3 regions of the Microbacterium sp. bgisy189 genome follow, and region 1 is predicted to be linked to each of the others. Evidence: riboswitches for the same ligand, from Rfam matches in the RefSeq annotation. Region 1 holds a riboswitch; each other region holds the start of a gene.
The links. Region 1 has a riboswitch for thiamine pyrophosphate ahead of thiM (hydroxyethylthiazole kinase). Riboswitches for the same ligand answer to the same signal wherever they lie in the genome.

Region 1 (5,784 bases):
CAGCTCGCCGAGGAGGTGCGACAGGCGCGACACGTCGAAGGTGGGCGTCTGCAGAATGTGGAATGCGATGCGCTGAGCGGACTTGGGCCCGATGCCGGGGAGACGCCCGAACTCGTCGATCAGGTCTTGGACGATGCCGTCGTACATGGGCTAGTTGAACCTCGTGGGCGGGGTATGGGGCTCTTCGCGGACGAATCGCGCGTCGAGCACCTGCCGAACGACCGCTTCACCGACCCGCTCGATGCCACCCGGCCGTGCTGTGCGGCCACTCGGTGTTGAGACGGCACGTTCGACGGCGACGGGTGCAGTGGGCGGCAGCGGGGCGTCGCCGTCGACCGGAGGAATCTCGTCTTCCTCTTCGTCGCCGTCATCGTCGGGGCGATGATCGGCAACGGCGGCAGGGCCCGTGATGACATCGCCGTCGCGGGGCGCCGTGAGCGTGCGCACCGGCACGGTCGCCGCCTCCTCCGGTTCGTCATCGACCGCGAACTGCGCCGACGCTCCCGGCTCGTCGGCGGGAATCGCGGCGACGGCCCACTCGGTGACCGGCGCGGTCTGTGCAGGTGCGCTTTCGCGTTGGGAGGTGGGCTGGGCTGTCGGTGCCGGGCCGCGCTGGGGAGCCGCGGGCCGCGCCGGTGCACCGCCGGCCGGACCGGATGCGGGGCGCTCGGGAGCGGGCTCGGACGGCCCCGGATCGTACGGGTCGGAATCAGACGGCTCGTACGGCGCCGGGTCGGGGTCGGGCGGCACGTCGTCCGAAGGTGCTGCGGTGCCGCCGGGCTCGCGCGTGGACGCGGCATCGCTCGGCTCGTGACGCGCAACGTACTTCACGCGGACGCCGAGGACCGATCGGATGGCGCCGCGCAGGTCTTCGCTCGGCCCCTTGCCAGCGGCGAGCTTCTTGAACGCCGCGACGTCGCTCTGCGTGCCGAACGCGAGCGTGAGCACGTCGTCATCGGAGTACGCGACCGCCCGCGCACCGGTCGCGAGCATCCACGACGACCGGCTGATCGGTTCGAGCTGTTTCAGGATTTCGGGCCAGGCCGCACGCACCTGCTCGAGCGTGACGGGGCCGGTCGGCGTCGGCGGTGCGGGTGGTGCGGGCGTTTCGTCTCGCTGCGCTCGCTCAACGACCGGGGGCTGCGCTCGCTCAACGACCGGGGCCTGCGCCGGGGCCTGTGCCAGCGGCTGCGCGGTCGCGGCAACGGCAACGGCAGCGCCACCGGCGAGGACGCGCGCGACGAGGAGTTCGAGCTGCAGGCGGGGCGAGGTGGCGCCGTTCATCTCGTCGAGCGTGGTCACGACGAGGTCGGCGATGCGCGAGAGCCGGTCGGTGCCGAAGGCGGCGGCCTGCCGGCCCATGCGTTCGAGTTCGTCGGCGGGCACGCCGCGCAGCACGGCGGTCGCGCCCTCGCCCGTCGCCGCGACGATGATGAGGTCGCGCAGACGCTCGAGCAGGTCGTCGACGAAGCGACGCGGGTCCTGACCGGTCTGCACGACGCGGTCGACGGCGCCGAACGCCGCACCCGCGTCGCCGCCCGCGAACGCATCGACGACCTCGTCGAGGAGCGCCCCATGCGTGTAGCCGAGCAACGCGACGGCGCGCTCGTAGCGGACGACCGTTCCCTCGGCGGAGTCGTCGGACCCGGCGATCAACTGATCGAGCAGCGAGAGCGTGTCACGGGGCGATCCGCCACCCGCGCGGACGACGAGCGGCAGGACACCGGTCTCGACCTGCACACCCTCGGCACCGCAGAGCTGCTCGACGTATTCGAGCATGGCGGCCGGCGCCACCAACCGGAACGGGTAGTGGTGGGTGCGCGAACGGATCGTGCCGATGACCTTTTCGGGCTCAGTCGTCGCGAAGATGAACTTGACGTGCGCGGGCGGTTCTTCGACGAGCTTGAGCAGGGCGTTGAAGCCCTGCGCGGTGACCATGTGCGCTTCGTCGAGGATGAAGATCTTGAAGCGGTCGCGCGCGGGCGCGAAGATCGCGCGCTCGCGCAGGTCTCGGGCATCGTCGACGCCGTTGTGGCTCGCTGCGTCGATCTCGACGACATCGAGCGATCCGCCGCCGCCGCGGCTGAGTTCGACGCAGCTGTCGCACTGCCCGCACGGGGTGTCGGTGGGGCCCTGGGCGCAATTGAGGCAGCGCGCCAGGATGCGCGCAGACGTCGTCTTGCCGCATCCGCGGGGCCCGGAGAACAGGTAGGCATGACCGACCCGATCACCGCGCAGTGCCGTCATCAGGGGCTCGGTCACCTGCGACTGACCGATCATCTCGCCGAAGGTCTCCGGACGGTAGCGGCGGTACAGGGCGGTGGTCACCCGAACAGCCTATGGTGTGGGCCCGACATCGGGGGTGCCGATGCGCGACGCGGTTGGACGCACGTCCGCGATGACGCTACGGTCGAGCACAGTGACACGGGGTGCCCGCACGGCGGGCTGAGACCACACCCGTCGAACCTGATCTAGTTCGTACTAGCGAAGGGATGTCGCGAATGAGTGTTCGCACGCCTGTCCATCCGTCCCCCGGCGCGGCGCTCGATGCGCTGCGTGCCGCACACCCGCTCGTGCAGTGCATCACGAACGCGGTCGTCACCGGCTTCACCGCGAACGCGCTGCTCGCCCTCGGCGCATCGCCCGCGATGTGCGATCTGCCCGGCGAGGCCGGCATGTTCGCCCGTGTCGCAGACGGCCTGCTCGTCAATCTCGGCAGTCCGCGCGCCGAACAGCGCGACGGCGCCCGCGAGGCGGTCACCGTCGGCACGCCGTGGGTGCTCGACCCCGTCGCGGTCGGCTCGCTGCCGGTGCGCACGGCGCTCGCGCACGAACTGCTCGAGCATTCCCCCGCAGTGATCCGGGGGAACGCATCCGAGATCCTCGCGCTCGCGGGGCGCTCGGCGGGCGGCCGGGGCGTCGACGCGCTCGACCGCCCCGAGGATGCGGCGAACGCGGCGCGCGATCTCGCGCGGCGCACCGGCGGCACCGTCGCGGTCAGCGGCGAGGTCGACCTCGTGACCGACGGCGAGCGCGACGCGTGGATCCACGGCGGCGATGCGCTGCTGACCCGCGTGACCGGCGGCGGCTGCACGCTGGGCGCGACGACGGCCGCATTCCTGGCCGTTGCTGCGCCGTTCGAAGCGGCCGTCGCGGCCTGCGCCGTGCATGCCGCGGCATCCGAACGTGCAGCGTCGCACTCGCGCCGGCCCGGCTCGTTCGCGGTCGCGTTCCTCGACGCACTCGACGCGCTGACGCCCGACGACCTCGCCGGCGACCGCGTGCGCATCGCCGGCCTGATCGGGGCGGCCTCGTGAGCGCGTTCGACCCGAGCCTGCACCTGGTCACCGATCACCGCCTCGAGGTCGACCGGCTCGTGGAGGTCGTCGAGGCGGCCGTCGACGGCGGGGTGCGCATCGTGCAATTGCGCGCGAAGACCGCTTCGGCCCGCGAACAGATCGAGCAGGCACGCCGGCTCGATCTCGCGATCGCAGGCAGGGCGCTGTTGCTGATCGACGATCGCGTCGATGTCGCGCTCGCAGCCCGCGACGCCGGTGCGCGAGTCGACGGCGTGCACCTGGGACAGAGTGACGTGCCGCCGCTGACGGCGCGTCGACTGCTCGGTGCCGAATCGATCGTCGGCTGGACGGCGAACCGGCCGGAGCACCTCACAGCCGCCGACGCGATGCCGGCCGGCACGATCGACTATCTCGGCGTCGGCGTCATCCGCCCCACGTTGACCAAGGCCGATCATCCGACACCACTCGGCCACGACGGGTTCGCGCGACTGGCATCCGCGACGACGCTGCCCTGCGTCGCGATCGGCGGCATCGGGGTCGACGATGTCGCACCGCTGCGCGCGGTCGGCGCCGCCGGCGTCGCCGTCGTCACCGCGGTCAGTGGCGCGAGCGATCCGCGTGGGGCTGCCGCCGCGCTGCGTGCGGCATGGGACGACGCCCGATCGGAGGTGGCGGCATGAGCCGGGCACGCGTGCTCAGCATCGCCGGCACCGACCCGACGGGCGGTGCAGGGCTGCAGGCCGACCTGAAGACGATCGGCGCACTCGGCGGCTACGGCATGGCCGTCGCGACCGCACTCGTCGCACAGAACACCCGGGGCGTGCGAGAGGTGCACGTGCCACCGGTCTCGTTCTTGCGCGCACAGCTCGACGCGGTCTCCGACGACGTGCGCATCGACGCCGTCAAGCTCGGCATGCTGCACTCGGCACCGCTGATCGACACCGTGCGCGAGTGGCTCGACCGCGTCGACCCGCCGATCGTCGTGCTGGACCCGGTCATGGTCGCCACCAGCGGTGACCGGCTGCTCGACGAAGAAGCCGTCACGGCACTGCGCGAGCTGTGCCGACGCGCCGACCTCGTCACGCCGAACCTGCCCGAGCTCGGCGTGCTGACCGATCGCACCTGGGCGACGACCTGGGACGAGGCGGTGGAGCAGGCACGCAGGCTGGCCGTCGACACCGGCGCGACGGTACTGCTCAAAGGCGGGCACCTCGCTGGCGGTGAGAGCCCGGATGCCGTCGTCGACGCAAACTCCGTGCACACCGTCGCCGGCACCCGCGTCGCGACCAGCAACACGCACGGCACGGGCTGCTCGCTGTCGTCGGCGATGGCGGTGCTGCGCGCCCAGGAGCTCGCCTGGCCCGAGGCGTTGACGCGGGCGAAGGCCTGGCTCACCGGCGCGCTGCTCGCGGCCGACGCGCTCGAGGTCGGCGGCGGCAACGGCCCCGTCGACCACTTCCACGAAGCGGTGCCCGCCGCGGGGTGGGCAGACCGCGCGTGGCGGGCGGCAGAACCGGTGCGCGCCGCAACCGACCGCTGCCGGTTCGTGCGCGGCTTGCGCGAGGGCACACTCGACCGCGACGCGTTCGACTGGTACCTCGCGCAAGACGCGCTCTACCTGCACGAGTACTCGCGGGTGCTCGCGCAGCTGTCCGCGACCGCACCGACCCGCGATTCACAGGCGTTCTGGGCGGAGTCGGCGCGCGGCGCACTCGCCGAGGTCGACCGGCTGCACGCACACCACATCGACGGCGACCTGCCGGCTGCAGCCCCCGCGACAACGGCCTACACCGACCACCTGCTCGCCGTCGCCGCCCGCGGCGACCACGCCGAACTGCTCGCCGCCGTCCTGCCCTGCTTCTGGCTGTACCAGGACCTGGGGCGGCGTTGGCGCGAGATCCCCCGCGACGGGCACGCCTTCGCGGACTGGCTCGACGCCTACGGCGATCCGGCGTTCGACGTGAGCACGCGGCGCGCGATCGAATTCGCCGACGCCGCCGCCCGCGCGTCGTCGGCTGCCGGTCGGGCACGGATGGATGCCGCCTTCGCCAGATCGATGCGACTCGAACTGGCGTTCTTCACGGCCCCGTTGCAGGACCGCGTCGACGTGCTGACGGGGTGATGCTCCGCGGTCTCACCTGCCGGAGTCGTGGTCGTCGGGCGCACGGACGTCGGCGACCGTCTCGACCGGGCTGAGTCCGTCGTCGATCGTCGGGATCGCCGTCGTCGCGGTGCTCGTTGGCACCGACGCCGACAGGCGGGAGCCGTCATCACGACGCGACTCGGCGAGCATGCCGAGCGTCGGACGCCCCGCGATCACCGGGCCCTGGCCGTCGAGCGGGACGGTCAGGGTCTGACCGGCGACCGCGGTGTAGGCGGTGCCGCGCACGCTGAGCTCGACGTCTTCGCCCTCACCCGCCGCGATCGACAGCTCGTCGGCTGTGAGCGATACCTTCAGCTGGGTGCCGCGCCAGTGCAGCGTGTA
Region 2 (5,784 bases), on a different contig from region 1:
TCGACCGTGTTGCGCCGCGGCGTCGCCGGCGCCCGCGACATCGGCGGCAACGAACTCTTCGACATCCGCACCCGTCTGCAGCAGGTCGTGCAGTTCGCCTGACCGGGCCTCCCCGCCGCCGCCACCCTCTTGCCGCCCCTGCCGTCCGGGTTGTGCACAACTGCGGGGATGCGGGGCGACACGCCGCCGCATCCGGTCGTCGGCCCGGCGTGTCGGGTGTCAGGCCCGCAGTTGTTCACGGGCTTGGACTATGGACACGGGCGGAGATGGGGTGACAGTGGGGTGGGGTCGGGTGACCCCGCCCGGGGTCACTAGGGTGGGACCATGGACCCCGCGGTGTGGACTTTCATCGTGCTGGGGCTGGCGATCTTCGCGTTCGTCAGCAACCGCGTGCCGCTCGCGGTGATCGCGGTCGGCGTCGTCCTGGCGCTGTGGGCGACGGGCACGCTCACCCTCGCGCAGGCGCTCGCCGGATTCGGCGATCCGACGGTGCTGTTCATCGCGTCCCTGTTCGTCGTGAGCGAGGCGCTGGATGCCACGGGCGTGACGGCCTGGGCGGGTCACCAGGTGATCAGCCGGGCCGGCACCGACCGGCGGCGGCTCACCGCCATCATCGCCCTGCTCGCCGCCGCACTGTCGGCGTTCATCAGCATCAACGGCGCCGTCGCGGCCCTGCTCCCCGTGGTCGTCGTGGTCGCCGTGCGTGCCGGCCTCGTCCCGTCGAAGCTGCTGATCCCGCTCGCCTTCGCCGCGAGCGCGGGGTCGCTGCTCACCCTCACCGGCACGCCCGTGAACATCGTCGTCTCGGATGCCGCCGCCGCGGCCGGCGGTCGCGCCTTCGGGTTCTTCGAGTTCGCCCTCGCCGGCATCCCGCTGGTCGCCCTCACGGTGCTGGTCGTCGTGCTGGGTGGCGACCGGCTGCTGCCGGACCGGGTGCCCGACCGGGTCGCCGACGTCGCGCCCGACCCCCGCGCGCACGCCCGCGCCCTGCGGGAGAGCTACGCGGTGAGCCTCGACACCGGGGTGCTGTTCGGCGCACGCGACGGCGCGGCCGAGGTGCTGGTCGCACCGCGCTCGGCCCTCATCGGCACCACCGTCTGCGCGGGCATGACCACCAGCGACGAGAGCATCGTCATCCTCGCGGTGCGCCGCGGCGCCGAGGCGCCCGACCCGGCGCATCCCGCCCGCGACATCGCCGGTGCCCTCACCCTGCAGGCCGGCGACGCCCTCCTCGTGCAGGGCCCCTGGGAGTCGCTCACCCGCTACACCGCCTCGCCCGACGTGATCGCCGTCACCTCGCCGCAGGCGCTGCAGCGGGCGGTCCCGCTCGGCCGCGGTGCCCGCCGAGCCCTCGTGATCCTCGGCGTCATGGTCGTGCTGCTGGCGACCGGGCTCGTGCCCCCGGCGGTGGCGGGACTGCTCGCCGCCGGTGCGCTGATCGTCACCCGCGTGCTGACGGTGCCGCAGACCTACCGCGCGATCTCGTGGACCACCGTCATCCTCATCGCCGGCATGATGGCACTGTCGGCCGCCTTCACCTCCACGGGAGCCGCGGACCTCGTCGCCGACGGCGTGCTCGCCCTCATCGGCCGCGCGTCGCCGCACCTCGCGCTGCTGGTGCTGTGCGTGCTGACGATGGTGCTCGGGCAGTTCATCTCCAATGTCGCCACCGTGCTGGTGGTCGCCCCCATCGCGGTGGCGATCGCCGCCACGCTGGACGTCAGCATCCAGCCGTTCATGATGGCCCTCACCGTCGCCGGGGCGGCGGCCTTCCTCACCCCGGTCGCCACGCCCGCCAACGTGATGGTCATGCAGCCCGGCGGCTACCGCTTCGGCGACTACTGGCGCCTCGGGGCCCCGCTCACGGTCGGGTTCCTCGCCGTCGCGGTGCTGTACGTGCCGGTGATTTGGCCTTTCTAGCCCCTGGCGCCGCGCGCTCGGGAGGAACTCTGCACTCGGGAGGCTGATCGCCGCCGCCGCGGCCCTCCCGAACGCCGTTCCCCTCCCGAACGCGCGCCGAACCGTGCGCTCGAAGGATGCCGGGAGCCGGCGCTCAACTGCACCCCGGCACTCACCCCAGCCCGAACAGCTCGAGCGGGTGGGTGAGTCGCCACCACCCGTCGGGGTCGGTGATCGTCGCCGTGAGCGCAAGCGGTGCCGTCTGCGCGTTCACCGGACCCTCGAATGACACGGTCCCGGCCGGGTCGCCGTCCTCGCGATCGGCCGCCGCCTCGCCCAGGTCGAGCGCAGGGGTGGATGCCGCAGACGCGCCGTTCCACGCGAGCACCGACACGTCTTCGGTGGTGACGATGTCTGCTGAGTCGCCCCAGAGGGTCGTCACAGAACCGGCGACCGTTCCCGCAGGAAGGGTGACCGGGGTCTCGGCTTCGGCGACGACCTCATCGAGCAGCCGCTCCGCTTCGTCGAAGCGGGCGTCGTTGCCGATCTGGCCGAGCACGACGGCGTAGACGGTGACGACCGCGTCGGTGGCGTCGATGTCGCGGGCCGCGAGCAGGTTGTAGTCGCCGTACAGGGTGCCGGTCTTGAGCCCCACCGCGCCGTCGTCGAGCAGTTCGTTCGTGTTCTCGACCTCGCCGGCGCCGGGCAGCTCCACCGATTCGGTGGCGACGATCTCGGCGAGTACCGGATTGTCGAGGGCGGCTTCGCCGAGGTCGATGAGCGCGGCAGGTGTCGCAACGTTCTCCTGGCTGATGCCACTCGGGTCGACCACGACGATGTCGTTCAGGCCGTTGGCGTCGAGCCACTCGGTCGCGGCGGCGGAGAACTCGGCATCCGTCGGCCAGGTGTCGGCGGTCAGCAGCTCGGCGTAGTTGCCCGCGGAGCCCATGAGCATGCCCTGCAGCAGCTGGTAGGTCGTGAGGGTGCCGTCGACGGGCACGTCGAGCGCCGACTCGCCGCGCGCAAGGTACTCCCAGTAGCGGTAGCGATCGGCCCACGTGATCTCGCGCTCGGGACCCTGCTCGCCAACCTCGAGCGGCGTCTCGTCGAGCACCATGAGTGCGGTCACGAGCTTCGTGATGCTCGCCATCGGCACGGCCTCGTCATCGGATGCCGCGACCGTCTCCAGCCCGTCGACCCCGACCGCGGCGCTGCCGTTCTCCGGCCAGCTGACGGCGGTCTCGGGTGCCGCCACGGTCGCGATCTCGGCCGCCGTCACGGTGGGCTGCACGTTGTGCAGCGGCCACAGCAGTGCTGCGCCGGTGTACGCGCAGGCCAGCACAAGCACCGTCGCGATCGGCACGAGGAAGAACGTGGGTGGGATCCGTCGTCGCGGCCGACGGGCCAGCAGGTCGGGCGCGCGTCCGCGAGCGGGCACGGTGGGCTGGGCGCCCGACATGATGCGTTCCTCGTCCACCCACGCGAGCGCCGTCGTGCCGGTCGAGGGGTTGCGAGGTGCGCCGTCGGGGTCGCGCGCATCATCCACGCGACAAAACTACCGTGACCGTCGGCGCTATACTCGACGCGACAACCACGGGAGTCCGGTGAGCCGGGCTGAGAGGAAGCGAACCACGCTTCGACCGTCGAACCTGATCCGGGTCATGCCGGCGCAGGGAGGAGTAGATATGCACGCGTCCGCGTCGTCCACCACCGTCCGTTCTGCCACCGCGAATCGCTTCGCGTGGCGCCCCGTCGACATCATCGTCGCGAGCGTCCTGGGTGTCGCGATCGGTCTGGTCTTCTCGGGCTGGAACACCGTCGGGTACGCCTGGTGGGGTGCGATGGATGCACTCACCCCGGGCCTCGGCGGCGTCGCGCTCGGCATCTGGCTGCTCGGCGGCGTCGTGGGCGGGCTCGTGATCCGCAAGCCCGGCGCGGCGCTGTTCGTCGAGCTCGTCGCGGCGACCGTCTCAGCGCTGCTCGGCAACCAGTGGGGCGTCGGCACGATCATGTCGGGCCTGGCGCAGGGGCTCGGCGCCGAACTGGTCTTCCTCGCCTTCTTCTACCGTCGCTTCACGCTGCCGGTCTCGATCCTCGCCGGTGTCGGCGCGGCACTCGGCGCAGTGGTGCTCGAGCTGTTCTACGGAACGACGCCGAACATCCTCAAGACCCTCGAATACAACCTCATCTACCTCGGCGTCGCGGTCGCCTCGGGCATCGTGCTCGCCGGCATCGTCGGCTGGCTGCTGGTTCGGGCGCTGGCGGCGACCGGCGCGCTGAGTCGCTTCGCCGCCGGACGCGAAGCCCGCACCGAGGTCTGAGCGTGCACCGTCCGACACGTGTCACGGCGTCGGGCTGGGGGTGGCGCTACGCCGGCCGGCGCGCCGCGGCCGTGACCGATGTGACCTTCACGATCGAGCCGGGTGAGCGTGTGCTGCTGCTCGGCGCCTCGGGTGCGGGCAAGTCGACGCTGCTCGCCGGTCTCGCAGGCCTGCTCGGCGGCGCCGACGAGGGGGAGACCACCGGCGAGATCCGCCTGGACGGCCAGGCGCCCGATGCCTGCCGCGGGCAGGTGGGCCTCGTGCTGCAAGACCCAGACGCCGGCGTCGTGCTGTCCACGGTCGGCGACGACGTCGCGTTCGGCTGCGAGAACTTGGGCGTCCCGCCGAGCGAGATCCCGAGCCGCGTCGCTGCCGCCCTCGACGCCGTCGGTCTTGACGTACCCCGCGATCGCCCGACGAAGCACCTCTCCGGCGGGCAGAAGCAGCGGCTCGCGATCGCCGGCATCCTCGCGATGCAGCCGGGACTTCTGCTGCTCGACGAGCCGACGGCGAACCTCGATCCGGCCGGTGTCGGCGAAGTCCGGCGCGCGGTCGAACGGGCAGTCGCCGGTCGAGGTGCGACCCTGATCGTGATCGAGCACCGCACCGACGTGTGGGTCGACCTCATGGACCGGGTCATCGTGCTGGATGCCGAGGGCGGACTGCTCGCGGACGGCCCGCCCGCCGAGGTCTTCACCTCGCACGGCGTCGCACTCGCCGCCGCGGGTGTGTGGGTGCCCGGTCGCGCCATCGACCTTCCGGCATTGCCGCGGGGTGGCGGTGGCAGCGATGTGCTCCGGGCGCGCGGGCTCGCCGTCTCGCGCGACGGGCGCAATGCGGTGCAGACTCGCCTCGGCCTGGCGGTGCCGAGCGGGGCCGCCACGGTCATCACCGGCGTGAACGGCAGTGGAAAGTCGACGCTCGCGCTGACGCTCGCCGGGCTGCTGCCGGAGCTTCGCGGCGTCGTCGAGGCCGCGCCGGCGCTCGCCGGTCGCAAGGGTCGTCGCCCGGCGAAGTGGACCTCACGCGAGCTCCTCAGTCGGATCGGCGTGGTCTTCCAAGACCCCGAGCACCAATTCCTGGCCAAGACGGTGCGCGACGAGCTCGCCGTCGGCCCGCGCGCTGCGGGCTTCGACTTGGCGCGGATGGCGATCGTTGACGAGCTGCTCGAGCGCCTGCACCTGGCACCATTGGCGCGCGCGAATCCGTTCACCCTCTCGGGGGGCCAGAAGCGGCGGCTGTCGGTAGGGACGGCGCTCGCGACGGCGCCGCCGGTCCTCGTCCTCGACGAGCCCACCTTCGGGCAGGACCGTCGCGGGTGGATCGAACTCGTGCAGCTGCTGCAGGAGCAGATCGCCGGCGGCGGCACGGTGATCGCCGTCACGCACGACGCCGACGTGGAGAGTCATCTGGGCGGCCACCGCATCGAGCTGTCGCTGCCGCACGCCGGGGAGGTCGCAGCATGAGCGTGCTGCAGCGCACCGAGCCGGCCGTCACCCGCACCGCGTGGCTCGACGGCGTGAACCCCGCCACCAGACTGCTGCTGGCCGTGCTGCTGTCGCTG
Region 3 (5,784 bases), 170 kb from region 1:
TCGGTGAGCAGTTCACGCAGGTTCGGGTGTCCCTCGGCGCCGTCGAGCACGATGAGGTGGTCATCGGCGATGCCGACGGATGCCGCGGCCTCCTTGGCCTGGGGGAGCAGCGGGCTCACGGTGATGAGCCAGGTGGCGCCGGCATCCGTCAACTGCTTCGCGATCTCACCCGCCGTGTACAGCGAGTTGATCGTCGTCACGACACCGCCGACGCGCAGGATGCCGTGGAACACCGTCGCGAACGCCGGCACGTTCGGGCACAGCAGCCCGACGACCGTGCCGACCTCGGCGCCGCGCGCGGCAAGTGCCCCCGCGAAGGCGTTCACCTGGGCGCGCAGCGCACCGTAGGTCGTCTCTGCGGCCGTTGCCGGATCGATCAGTGCGACCCGTGTGAGCTCGTCATCGGTGAGCGAGCCGAACAGGAAGTCGTAGATGCCCTGGTTCGGAATCTCGACGTCAGGGAAGGGGCTGGTGAACACGGATCGTCTCCCTCGAAGATCACTCCCCGGCCTCGTCGCCGGGATTCGATCCTCTCACCGGTGGCACTCGGGATCAACCGCCGCGGGACTGGGTTTCGACCCGTGTGATCCGCGCGTCAGACCAGCGCGTGGGCTCCTGCCTGGAGGCGTGCCGCAGCGAGCGCTTCGGCCGCCGCGAGCGGCGTCGTGCCGTCGTGCTCGGCGCGGTCGAAGATCGTGCGGATCGTGTCGCCGATTCCTGCGACGCGCGCGAACACCTCATCGCGCGAACCGAGATGCTTGGCGACCAGGTCGAGGTAGATGACCCCGCCCGCGTTCACGACGAAGTCGGGGGCGTAGAGGATGCCGCGGTCTGCCAGACGCTGCGCCCCGCTGTGGGCGGCGAGCGGGTTGTTGGCCGGGCCGCACACCGCGCGCGCATCGAGCGCGTCGATCGTCTCGTCGTCGAGCACCCCGCCGATGCCGGCGGGCACGAACACCTCTGCGGGCACCGTGTGCTCGGTGCCGGGTGCGACCCACGTCGCGCCGAGCTCGGCGGCCAGGTGCAGTTTGTCGGGATTGACGTCGGTGACCGTGAGCGCGGCACCCTCCGTCGACAGGCGCACGGCGAGGCGGCTGCCGACCTGGCCGAGGCCCGAGATCGTGATGCGACGACCGGCGACGTCGGGGGAGCCGGTCACCCGCTCGAGCGTCGCGCGCAGCGACTCGTAGACGCCGAGGCTCGTCGGGCCGGCAGGCTCGCCCGAACCGCCGACGGTGTCGGGCAGGCCCACGACGTGCTCGGTGCGCTCCGAGACGACGAGCATGTCGCCCGTGGTCGAACCCACGTCTTCCGCCGTGCGGTACAGGCCGCCCATCAGCTCGACCGCGTCACCGAGGTCGAGGAAGGCGGCGCGACGGCGTTCGGCATCGAGCACCGTGCCGGGCGGCAGAGCGATGACGGACTTTCCGCCACCGGCATCCAGTCCCGCGGCCGCGTTCTTCAGCGTCATCGCGGCCGACAGTCGCAGGGCGTCGCCGAGCGCATCGCTCCAGTGCGGGTAGGTCCACAGCCGGGCGCCACCGAGGGCGGAGCCGAGGACGGACGAGTGCAGGGCGACGGTGATGAACAGGCCACTGCGCCGTCCGGTGATCACCTCCACGCGCTCGTGGGTGACATCGGGCAAGGGCAGAGCGTGGGTCATCGCGTTCTCTTTCGGCCGGCCTTGTGGGCGTGCACTCGCGGCCCGCGGCGTTGCGGGTCCATGACCATTGTGCGCCTGATCGCGTCGATTTGCGAGCAGATTCGCTGCGCGATGGCTCGCGAGATTGCGCGAACTGTCGCGAAACGGCCCTCCGGGCGACAGTTTCGGCAATCTCGGCGGCGGGGTGGATGCGGTCAGGCGAGGCCGACGTGCCCGCACGCCGCGCACCTGCGCAGATGCACCCACCAGCCGTCCACCGCGTCGCATTCGGCGCAGCCATCGCCCGAAGGCGGTGCCGTCGTGTCGAATCGTGTGTCCGTCATGTGGTCAGGCTGCCCATCCGGCGGCCACTATGCTCGGGTCCCGACACGGGGTGCCGATGCGTTCGCGCGGCGGCTGAGATCACACCCGTCGAACCTGATCTCGATCATGCGAGCGAAGGGATGTCGCCGATGAGCGTGCACCTGACCACACCGTCCACCCATACAGCCACCCCCGCCGGGCCCCCGGAAGGCCGGTCGCGACGCGCAGTCGCCGCGGCATCCATCGGGACCGTGCTGGAGTGGTACGACTTCTTCCTCTACGGCACCGCGGCAGCCCTCGTCTTTCCGACGCTGTTCTTCACGCGTGAAGAGCCGCTGACGGCGATCCTGCTGTCGTTCGCCGTCTACGCCACCGGCTTCATCGCGCGACCGATCGGCGGACTCGTCTCGGCGCACTTCGGCGACCGCATCGGCCGGCGGCGCACACTGCTCGCGACCCTCTTCGTCATGGGCACAGCGACCGCGCTCATCGGCGTGCTTCCGACCTACGAGCAGATCGGCGTCGCGGCCCCCGTGCTGCTGGTCGTGTTGCGATTCGCACAGGGCGCTGCCGCCGGCGGGGAGTGGAGCGGTGCCGCGCTGCTCGCCCTCGAGAGTGTCGGCACGCGCCGCGCCGTGGCCGGCGCGCTCGTGACGAGCGGACTCTACGTCGGGCTCATCCTGGGCAGTCTCGCGTTCACGATCGTCGCAGCCGCCGTCGGTGACGAGGGCCTGCTCGCGTGGGGATGGCGGCTGCCGTTCCTCGCCGGCGGCGCCCTGGTGCTGCTCGGACTGTACCTGCGCACACGCGTCGCCGAGACCCCCGAGTTCGACCGGGTCGTCGAAGGCGGCGACCGCGAGCGCGCGCCGCTGCGGGCCGCGCTCGTGGCGCCGCGCAACGTGTTCGCCGTGTTCCTCGTCCGGTTCGGCCAGAACGTGAGCTTCTACGTCGTCTCGGTGTTCTGCCTCGGCTACGCGACCACGGTGCTCGGCATGCCGAAGACCGTCACCCTCACGGCGCTTATGGTCGCCGCCGCCGTCGCCGCCGCGCTCTGCCCGGTGTGGGCGCTGCTGATCCGGCGCGCCGCGTGGGTCACCGGGGGAGCGCTCGCAGCGCTCGCAGTGCTCGCGGCACCGCTGTTCGTCGTGCTCGACACCCGTGACGCGACGCTCGTCGTCGCGGTGCTCACGCTCATGATCGGCATCGTCAACGCCGCTGCCGACGGCGTGCAGCCGGCCTGGCTCGCGTCGCTGTTCGACCCCGCGGTGCGTTACTCCGGCATGACGATCGGTCGCGAAGCGGCGGGAATCGTCGGCGGCGGACTCGCGCCGCTCGCGGCCACCGCGATGGTCGCGGCGACCGGCCACTGGTGGCCCGTCGCGACGCTCATGGCACTGGCGGCGCTCGTGGGCGCGGTCGGCGCGGTCATCGCGCGCCCCGTCACCCGCTGACGTCGGCTCAGACCAGCGCGAGCGCGCGGTGCACCGAGGCGACGGCACTCGAGACTTCGCCGGCGGCGGCGGCGGCACGCTTCATCGACCCGCGGCGCACGTCACCGGCGGCGAACACCCGTGGCGTCGACGTCTCGAACGGCAGCGGCTCGCGGCCCACGTGCTGCCAACGTGCGAGGGTCTGCACCTGCACATCGGTGCCGGTGCGGATGAACCCCTCGGCGTCGCGATCGAGCTGCGCGATCCAGTCGGTCGCGGGCTGTGCACCGATGAAGCAGAACAGGCCGCGGGCGTCGACCTCGCCGACTGTGTCGATGCCGACGGATGCCAGTGACCGTTCGCCGCCGAGCGACACGACGTTCAAGGCCATGCGCACCCGGATGCGGGGGTCTTCGGTGAGCCTTCCGACCAGGTATGACGACATCCGCGCGCCGAGATCGTCGCCGCGCACCACGAGGTCGACGGGGCAGTCGTTCGCAGCGAGATACAGCGCCGCCTGCCCGGCGGAGTTGGCACCGCCGACCACGACGACCGGTCGCCGGCGACCTGCCGCAGTTCGAGCGGGGTGGCGGCGTAGTAGATGCCGGCGCGCTCGAACTCGTCCCAGCGATCCAGCTGCAGACGGCGGTACGCGGCGCCCGAGGTGACGATCGCCGACCGTGCGCAGATGATGCGGCCGTCGGCGAGGGTGATGTCGAGGTTGTCGCCGGACTGCTCGAGCGAGACGGCGGCGCACGGTGCGTACACGCGCACGCCGAACTTCAGCGCCTGCAGCGTCGCCTGGCCGATCAGGTCGCCGCCGCCCATCAATTTCAAGGTCATCGCCGCCGTGCTGTTGCGCAGCCCCTCGCGGCGCGCCCACAGGGCGTGCAGCAGCAGGTCGCACAGCTCGTCGTCCTCGTCCATGAGCGCGCGCAGGTCGGCGCGGCTGACGAGGTGCACGAGTCCCGCTTCGGCGACCCGCAGCGACAGGAAGGGACGCTGCCCGTTGAGCGCGCCGAGTTCGCCGATGAAGGTGCGGCGGCCGCCGGTGCCGATGATCTCTTCGTCGATCCACTTCAGCTTCTCGCGCACGACCTCGACGAGCGCTGATTCGACGACGACGAGCGCCGGACCCTCCTGCCCTGCACGCACCAAGAACTCGCCGACTTCGGCGTCGTGCGGCGTCGCGTGCGATCGCAGCTTGTCCCACTGCTCGTCGGTCAACGTGGGATTCATGACGGTGCCGGATTCGTGCATGTTCGACACACTCGTCACCCGACCCGTGCCCGGGATCGGGGCCCGATCTGCCGTGCGCGAACACGGCTTAGGCTGAAGCGGTGACCGCGCCCGAAGACCTCTCGCCCCGCAGCCGACTCGTCCATGATGCGCTTCGCGCCAAGGGCATCGCCGGTGAGATCGTCATGCTGCCCGATGCCGCATCCACCGCCGTGCTGGCCGCGCAGGCCCTCGGCGTCGAGGTCGGCGCGATCGCCAACAGCCTCGTCTTCCAGTGCGACGACGCACCGCTGCTGGTGATGACCAGCGGTGCGCACCGCGTCGACACGGCCGCGCTCGCCGAACGTCTCGGCACCGGTCCGATCCGCCGGGCGACGCCCGAGCAGGTGCGCGATGCGACCGGGCAGGCGATCGGCGGCGTCGCACCCACGGGCCACCCCGCCCCGCTGCGCACGGTCGTCGATGCCGACCTGCGCGCGTTCGACGAGATCTGGGCTGCCGGCGGCACACCGCACACCGTCGTTCCGCTCACGTTCGACGAGCTGGTCGCGCTCACCGGTGCCACCGTCGCCGACGTCGCCTGAGCGCCCCCTCACGCACCCCCGGCGATGCGCGCGCAGGTCACGGCGGCAGCGGCCGACCATGCCTGCGGACGGCACGCGGCCGGATAGGGCGCGGGTGCCGGACGACCGGCTTCACCGGACGCGTCCCCGGCGTAGAGCTCCGGCATCCGATATTCGAACGACTCGGCCGCCTCACGAGACTGTGGCGTGGAGGCGGGGCGGCACTATCGCGCGTACAGGCGACGGGAGAGGGTCGATGCCGCGTCCGTCACCGCGGCGACGAGCACCTGTTCATCGCGATCGGCGTCAGCGGGCCACGTGACGGCGACGGCGGCGGCGGGCCAGCCGGCGTGATCGCGCACGGCAACGCCGACCGATCGCAGGCGCGTTGTGACCTCGCCGTCTTCGGCGGCGTGCCCCGCGGCGCGGACCCGCTGCAGAACGGGTCGTAGCTCCGACAGCCGCCGGGGCCCGCGGCCGGTGCGGTCGGCGAAGGCCCCGGCATCCGGGAACAGCGCCCGCACCTGCGCGGCGGGCAGCAGCGCGAGCATCGCCCGCCCCGTCGCGGTGAGATGCGCGGGCAGCC

Region 2: it holds a riboswitch for thiamine pyrophosphate, as region 1 does, so the genes downstream of both, AC3ENX_RS06490 (ECF transporter S component) here and thiM (hydroxyethylthiazole kinase) in region 1, are expected to answer to the same signal.
Region 3: it holds a riboswitch for thiamine pyrophosphate, as region 1 does, so the genes downstream of both, AC3ENX_RS02000 (MFS transporter) here and thiM (hydroxyethylthiazole kinase) in region 1, are expected to answer to the same signal.

What each region holds. Positions count from the first base shown of each region.
Region 1 is NZ_JBYIPT010000001.1:236,002-241,785, reverse strand. It holds gene recR (recombination mediator RecR) at 1-147, opposite strand, end outside; gene AC3ENX_RS01215 (DNA polymerase III subunit gamma and tau) at 151-2,328, opposite strand; TPP riboswitch at 2,416-2,510, shown strand; gene thiM (hydroxyethylthiazole kinase) at 2,502-3,317, shown strand; gene thiE (thiamine phosphate synthase) at 3,314-3,979, shown strand; gene thiD (bifunctional hydroxymethylpyrimidine kinase/phosphomethylpyrimidine kinase) at 3,976-5,421, shown strand; gene AC3ENX_RS01195 (glycoside hydrolase family 65 protein) at 5,434-5,784, opposite strand, start outside.
Region 2 is NZ_JBYIPT010000003.1:256,353-262,136, reverse strand. It holds gene AC3ENX_RS06505 (DnaJ domain-containing protein) at 1-102, shown strand, start outside; gene AC3ENX_RS06500 (SLC13 family permease) at 325-1,920, shown strand; gene AC3ENX_RS06495 (D-alanyl-D-alanine carboxypeptidase family protein) at 2,072-3,445, opposite strand; TPP riboswitch at 3,483-3,594, shown strand; gene AC3ENX_RS06490 (ECF transporter S component) at 3,585-4,220, shown strand; gene AC3ENX_RS06485 (ABC transporter ATP-binding protein) at 4,223-5,686, shown strand; gene AC3ENX_RS06480 (energy-coupling factor transporter transmembrane component T family protein) at 5,683-5,784, shown strand, end outside.
Region 3 is NZ_JBYIPT010000001.1:410,782-416,565, forward strand. It holds gene AC3ENX_RS01985 (AMP-binding protein) at 1-479, opposite strand, end outside; gene AC3ENX_RS01990 (Glu/Leu/Phe/Val dehydrogenase family protein) at 596-1,663, opposite strand; partial or broken gene AC3ENX_RS01995 (ubiquitin carboxyl-terminal hydrolase family protein) at 1,867-1,986, opposite strand; TPP riboswitch at 2,023-2,124, shown strand; gene AC3ENX_RS02000 (MFS transporter) at 2,116-3,417, shown strand; gene AC3ENX_RS02005 (NAD(P)/FAD-dependent oxidoreductase) at 3,425-4,720, opposite strand; gene AC3ENX_RS02010 (YbaK/EbsC family protein) at 4,737-5,219, shown strand; gene AC3ENX_RS02015 (IclR family transcriptional regulator) at 5,423-5,784, opposite strand, start outside.